DNA from 3 places in the Chryseobacterium sp. T16E-39 genome. Region 2 is predicted to be linked to each of the others. Evidence: riboswitches for the same ligand, from Rfam matches in the RefSeq annotation. Region 2 holds a riboswitch; each other region holds the start of a gene.
What was found. A riboswitch is a leader RNA that binds a small molecule or an ion and turns the genes downstream of it on or off. The one in region 2 is predicted to bind S-adenosylmethionine.
Positions count from the first base shown of each region.

Region 1: another riboswitch for S-adenosylmethionine. It lies ahead of CEY12_RS13080 (TonB-dependent receptor plug domain-containing protein); the one in region 2 lies ahead of CEY12_RS17045 (alpha/beta fold hydrolase).
Region 3: another riboswitch for S-adenosylmethionine. It lies ahead of CEY12_RS16255 (SusC/RagA family TonB-linked outer membrane protein); the one in region 2 lies ahead of CEY12_RS17045 (alpha/beta fold hydrolase).

Region 1 is NZ_CP022282.1:2,909,817-2,912,088, reverse strand. Features, by position in the region: gene CEY12_RS13085 (outer membrane beta-barrel family protein) at 1-179, opposite strand, end outside; SAM-I-IV-variant riboswitch at 379-479, shown strand; gene CEY12_RS13080 (TonB-dependent receptor plug domain-containing protein) at 785-2,272, shown strand, end outside.
Region 2 is NZ_CP022282.1:3,751,913-3,754,184, forward strand. Features, by position in the region: gene CEY12_RS17040 (MGH1-like glycoside hydrolase domain-containing protein) at 1-450, opposite strand, end outside; SAM riboswitch class I at 640-748, shown strand; gene CEY12_RS17045 (alpha/beta fold hydrolase) at 813-1,787, shown strand; gene CEY12_RS17050 (ACT domain-containing protein) at 1,815-2,272, shown strand, end outside.
Region 3 is NZ_CP022282.1:3,589,806-3,592,077, forward strand. Features, by position in the region: gene pckA (phosphoenolpyruvate carboxykinase (ATP)) at 1-2, shown strand, start outside; gene CEY12_RS16250 (type II 3-dehydroquinate dehydratase) at 69-473, opposite strand; SAM riboswitch class I at 717-813, shown strand; gene CEY12_RS16255 (SusC/RagA family TonB-linked outer membrane protein) at 899-2,272, shown strand, end outside.

The DNA of each region.
Region 1 (2,272 bases), 840 kb from region 2:
AATTGCGGTTGCTCAGAAAAATCAAAAATAGTCCGGTCGGCTTTTTGTTCAACGGCTTTTTTAGTTTTGGTCATTACGACCTCTTCAATCTGCTTTTCCTTTACGGGGTTATTGGTCTTTTCCTGGGCATGTATAGCTACGATACCCAGAAGAGATAAAACGAATACAATTTTTTTCATAATGTTTTTTTACTACTATTCAGTTAGACGGCTAAAACAAAAAATTGTTACAAATAAATTTTTTTAAGACCTACTATATTCCGTTGAATAGCTATAAATCATTGAAATTATCTGAAATTTATTCTAGATGAGTTTTTGCGATTAATGTAATTTTTTTCCGAATTATTTTTTTATTTGTAAAATAGTTATATCTTTGCCCCATAATTATCAAGAATCTCATAGATGGGATAGCAACCTGCAAAAACAAGCAAGGTGCTAAAATAGATAAGCCGGCTCAGCTCCGGAAAAAATGTTTTTCTATTTCTTCCCATCTTATAATTTTTGTTTTAAAGTAAAAATCAATGTTTAAGAACACGGGAAATGACACCACAATGAATTTGACTTTTTGTCTTTCGAATACTGAGGCAAGGCTTCGTTATTCTTATAATTACTCATGCCATTACGTGATGTGTATGTGTTGCTGTTCTTAGCTTCCAGTTTCTTTTAACTAATAAAACCGTTTATCGTTTTCCTTTTTTTAACCTCGAATGTCTGGGTTAGGGGATTTCTATTGCTTAAAAGTTTTAAGCAGCTAATTATTAATACAAAAATTTAAAATAAAACACATGCGCAATTTCAAACATAGAAGTATTATCACTTCAGCAACACTTATTTCGACATTCTACTATGCACAGTCAGATACTATAAAATCTAAAAAAATAGATGAGGTTGTTCTGTTGGGATCAAGAGGATCCGGTAGATCATTAACAGATACTCCGGTTCCTGTGGATGTCATCAATATCTCAAAAATACTGAAACAAAGTCCTGTCAATAATATTAGTCAGGCACTTAATTATATTGTCCCTTCTTTTTCTTCGACATCACATACTGTAAATGATGGGACAGACTTTGTAGACCCTGCCCAATTAAGGGGATTAGGTCCTGACCAGGTTTTAGTTTTGCTGAATGGAAAAAGGAGACATCAGTCTTCACTGATCAATGTAACGCTTACTCCGGGAAGAGGCTCTGTAGGAACAGACCTTAATGCCATTCCTACGTTTGCTTTAGATAAAATTGAAGTTTTAAGAGATGGAGCTTCAGCACAATATGGATCTGACGCGATTGCCGGAGTAGTGAATTTAGGGCTTAAAAAGAGGCTGGGATTTTCAGGTCAGCTATTTCTAGGAGGATATGCCTCACCGGTTACAAATAATTTTTCTGGTGGACTGGATGGAGAAACCATTTCATTAGACCTTAATTATGGCTTTAAATTAGGAAAACAGGGGTTTTTTAATATCACCACCTCTACACAATTTCGCGATCCTTACTCGAGGGCTGGTGTGAGAAACGGAGATATTTATAATGCCTATAATGCGATCAATTACAGGGCAGCACAAGATGGAGTAGATATAGATGGATTGTATAAGAATATAAATAATACTCCAAATAGCCAGCAGATTATTAATACAATCAAGCAGTATGCAACAAAAGTAAATTATTTTTCATCCCAGTTGCAAAGTGACATTTCGAACGCAAATAGCATTTCAACATTACAGGGGTTACTAAGCGGAGATGTCACTAATAGTGAACTTGCTTATAGAGGGTTGGAACGAAAAGATTTCAGTATTAGAGCAGGACAGTCTAAACTTCAATCAGCACAAATCTATTACAATTCGGAACTTCCTATTAATGATGATTGGAAAATTTATTCTTTTGGTGGGTATAGCTATAGATCGGGAAATGCAGGAGGCTTTTACCGTTTACCCAATACAGAGAGAAATGTCAATTTTATTACTCCCAACGGATATTTGCCTCAGATCGAATCTACGATCAATGACTATTCTTATGCGGCGGGTATTAAAGGGAAATGGAATGATTGGAATATAGATTTGAGTAATACTTTTGGTAAGAATACATTTGATTTTGGTGTGGTGAATACATTCAATTCTTCTCTGGTAAACAATTCACCGCGCACCTTTAAAGCTGGTGGATCAGAATTTTTACAAAATACAGTTAACCTTGATCTATCGAAAAAATATGATGTACTACACGGGTTAAATGTAGCATTTGGAGGGGAATACCGTTATGAGAATTATAAAATAAATGCAGGTAAA
Region 2 (2,272 bases):
AATAATTTCATATTCTGCTTCTTTTTTACTGCGTCTTCCATTTTCAGATAGCAGGTGGTCGTAAGGGAATTCGTTGATGGGATATTTGTATACCATCTTCATATAACTATGGGTAGGGGTATTATCCAGATAATAAAAGATCTCTTTAATGTCTTCGCCATGATTACCCTGAGGGTTGCTCAATCCGAAAAAACGTTCTTTGATCATTTTATCCTTTCCGTTCCAAAATGAAAGAGCAAAACAAAAAAGCTGTTTAGCATCTGATATTCCAGCTATTCCTTCTTCTCCCCAACGGTAAGCGTAGCTTTCTGCTTTATCATGGTTGGTGAAATTCCAGGCATTGCCATTGGGACTGTAATCTTCGCGAACATTTCCCCACTGCCTATTGCTTACATAGGGCCCCCAATTTTTCCATTTTGTATCTTGTAATCTTTGTTTTTCTGCAGACATAATTCATCATTTTTCACTACGAAGGTAATTTTTTTGAAAAATAATTCCAATTTTTTCTATCTGAATAATTATTAACATATCCCTGTAACTCTAATGATTACGGTGTTTTTGAGAATAAATTATTTTTTTGTTTAAAATTTTAAATAAAATATTATATCTTTGCACCATTCGATCATTCACATATTGAAAATGTTATCAAGAAAGGTTGAGGGATTAGACCCTATGAAACCTTAGCAACCCTTTGCGCAAGCGAAGAAGGTGCTACGTTCTACCGAATTAATTTTTGGACAGATAACTTACTGAAGTTCTTCAGCCATTTCTCATGGCATTTTCAATTGTATTATAAATAATATATAATAGAATTGGAAACAGAACTAAAACATATTAATCTTTCTTATCAAACAAATTCCGGAAAGGAATATCATATCCCGTTGAGCTATCAGATCTTCGGGAAAGACCTGTTTACTGCACCCGTTATTTTAATTAATCATGCCCTTACAGGGAACTCTAATATTTCAGGGGAAAATGGTTGGTGGAAACAATTGGTAGGAGATGGGCAGGTGATTGATATCAGTATGTATACAATTCTGTGTTTCAATATTCCCGGAAATGGGTTTGATGATTTTTTAATTGAAGGATACGAAGATTTTACCCCTTCAGACATAGCCAATATATTTTTAAAAGGTCTGGAATCTCTGAATATCAAAAAACTATATGCTATCATTGGAGGTTCTCTTGGAGGAGGAATAGGATGGGAAATGCTTGTTAAAAATCAACAGCTCGCTGAAATCTTTATTCCAATTGCCTGCGATTTCAAAACACACGATTGGCTGCATGCACAGTGTCTCGTTCAGAAGTTTTTATTGAATGGAAATGATGAACCGCTTCAAAAAGCAAGAATTCATGCCATGTTATGCTACAGGACGCCACAATCTTTAAACAATAGATTTCAAAATAAATACAATACCGAAAAGCAAAAACTGGAATCAGAAGATTGGCTTGAGTATCATGGAAATGCACTTAATGAAAGATTTAGTCTGAAATCCTACAAGCTGATGAACCATTTGTTGATGAATATTAACGCAGATGAAGAAATGTTGGAAGGTATCCAGGCACGAATGCACATGATCTCCGTTGATACAGATCTATTCTTTCCTGCTTCAGAAATCAAGGCTTGTTTTGAAAAACTGAAAGGTAAAAAAGAGAATGTTTCTTATCACGAGATCACCTCAGTTCATGGGCATGACGCCTTCCTAATGGAATATAAACAATTAAATAATATCATTAAAACCATTTTGTCACAGAAAGAAATTGAGCAAACTCGAAGCTTTTTGTAACAATACTAAATAATAAAGAATGTACAGATGAAAAATGTTAACGAAATAAAATTTTTAAAAAATAGATCAATCATCAAATTTGAAGGAGAGGATTTCTTAGGAGAAATCGGAATCGATGGAAGAATATTTAAAGCACTTACTTTAGCACGAATTAGCGTTGGGGTCATTTCACAACAGGCCATAGAAAACGGGATATCCATTTTAGTTCACGAAAATGATTCTGAAAACGCAGTGAATTGCCTTATAGACGAATTTGAATCAGAAAGAAAGTCTGGAAAAGTATCCCAGATATATAGTATTAATAACGTTTCTGTTTTAGGATTTGTAGTGGAAGACTTTAATAAGTTATTGACTGAACTGGCCAGGAATAATGTTTTTCCTTTACTACTCAATCAAATTGCAAGCGAAAAAAGAGTGAATATAGTCGTTACTTCATCACAGGATGAGAAAACTAAAAACATCATTGAATCTGAAATATCGAAAAA
Region 3 (2,272 bases), 160 kb from region 2:
AAGCATAAAATTAAAAGCCTCATCACTGATGAGGCTTTTTTTTCTTTATATTTTTAATTTGAGTGAAATTAAAAACTCAATAATGCTAATCTGTATCCCTGTAAACCAAAGCCCGATAATATGGCATCGGTATAGGCTGCGGTTACAGATTTTTGACGAAATTCTTCTCTTTTATAAATATTGCTGATATGTACTTCAATTTTTGGCTTCTGGATATTTTTTAAACAATCAGCTATTGCATAAGAATAGTGGGTAAAAGCCCCTGGGTTAATTATTACAGCATCAAAATCGTCTTTCTGAAGTCTATTGATCAGCTCCCCTTCAATATTAGACTGGTAATAGCTTAATTTATAAGAAGGAAATTCCGACTTTAATTTTTCTAAATACTCCTCCATTGAAATGGTGCCATAAATTTCAGGCTCTCTTGTGCCTAACAAATTAAGATTTGGGCCGTTTACAATTAAAATTTTCATGACATAAAATTAAAAAGTTTTTTTGATTAGCTGTTAAATTTCTCCCTTTATTTAAACTGCGACTACTTCATTTCTTTCAATGATATTTCTCATGTTTTATGATCTAATGTTTTTTGTAAGGCTTTGTTTATATGCTTTTTATGTAAAAATTAAGTTAATTTTTCTAAAATTAAAACAAAAATTTCGAATAGTCTACTTGTTTTGTGGACTATTTGTTTTTAGATTTGCATCCATATTTCGATCGGCTTATAAAGAAAGATGGAGGGAACTGACCCTGTGAAGTCTTAACAACCTGCCTGGGGCAAGGTGTTACATTCAGCCTTTTTAGGAAAGATAAGCAATAGGTTGTCAAATGTATTGATGCCCTTTGCTGTATTTCAACGAAGGGTGATTTTTTTTAATATATTTGATAAACAAAATTGATTATGAATAGTAAAAAATTATTTAATGCAAAAGTTTTGATTCCACCAAGCGCTTTATTCTTCTTGGGAATAATAAGTATTAATGGGCAGGAATTAAAACAAAAAAAAGATACACTTCGCGAGAAAGATATTGACGAAGTTGTAGTAGTAGCTTACGGGAAGGCTAAAAGAACGAGTTACACAGGTTCTGTCGCGACGATCTCAAGTGAAAAAATCAATAACAGACCCGTCACTAACATTACAAAAGCATTAGAAGGCCAGGTCGCAGGTCTCCGGGCAGTAAGCGCTTCCGGACAACCCGGAGCTACGGCAACCATCCGTATCAGAGGGATTGGATCAATCAGTGCATCAAGTAATCCTTTATTTGTGGTAGATGGAATTCCTTTTGATGGAAATATTAATTCTATCAGTCCTAATGATATTGAATCTATCAGCGTTTTAAAAGATGCTACAGCCAGCTCTTTGTACGGATCAAGAGGAGCCAATGGGGTAATCATCGTTACTACAAAATCCGGAAAAAAAGGAGAACCGCGTGTGAATTTTAATATCAGTCAGGGGTTTTCAGGGCGGGCCGTAAAAGATTATGAGCAGGTAAATACAGATCAGTACTTTCAACTGTATTGGGAGGCTTTAAGGAATGGATATAGATCCAGTCAGATATCTTCTCAACAGGCTGCCCAGATGGCAACCAACAATTTGGTGAACGAGTTGGGAATTAATCCGTATGGACAAAATTATGTCAACCCTGTTGGAACTGACGGAAAGCTTTTACCGGGAGCAAAAGCTTTATGGAATGACGACTGGAGAGATATTCTTCAAAGGGTTGCTTCCAGAAACCAGGTAGATCTGGATTTTAGTGGAGGAAATGAGAAAGGAAATTACTTCTTTTCCCTGGGTTATCTGGATGATAAAGGAATTGCTATAGGTTCTGGTTTCAAAAAGTACAGTACCCGATTGAAAATTAATAATGAAGTCAAAAAATGGTTGACCATTGGTGCTAATTTAAGCTACACAAACAGTCTTCAGGAAGCTCCGCCTTCTTCGGACTCAAGAACAGATAATATTATTAATGCAGCGAGGGTAATTCCTTCTTTTTATCCTTATTATGAGCGAAACCCAGATGGAAGCTATCATCTTGATGCCAATGGGAACTATATTTATGATTTTGGAAAATACAGACCAACAGCTGCTTTGCAAAATCAAAATGCAGCTGCAACTTTACCGTTAGATAAGAACGAAAACAGGGAAGATAACTTTTCAGGGAAGGGATATTTGGATTTTACCTTCTTACCTGAACTGAAGTTTAAATCAAGTTTCTCCATAGACCTTGTAAACTATAATGGACATTATTATTCTAATGCTTTATTAGGAGAAGGG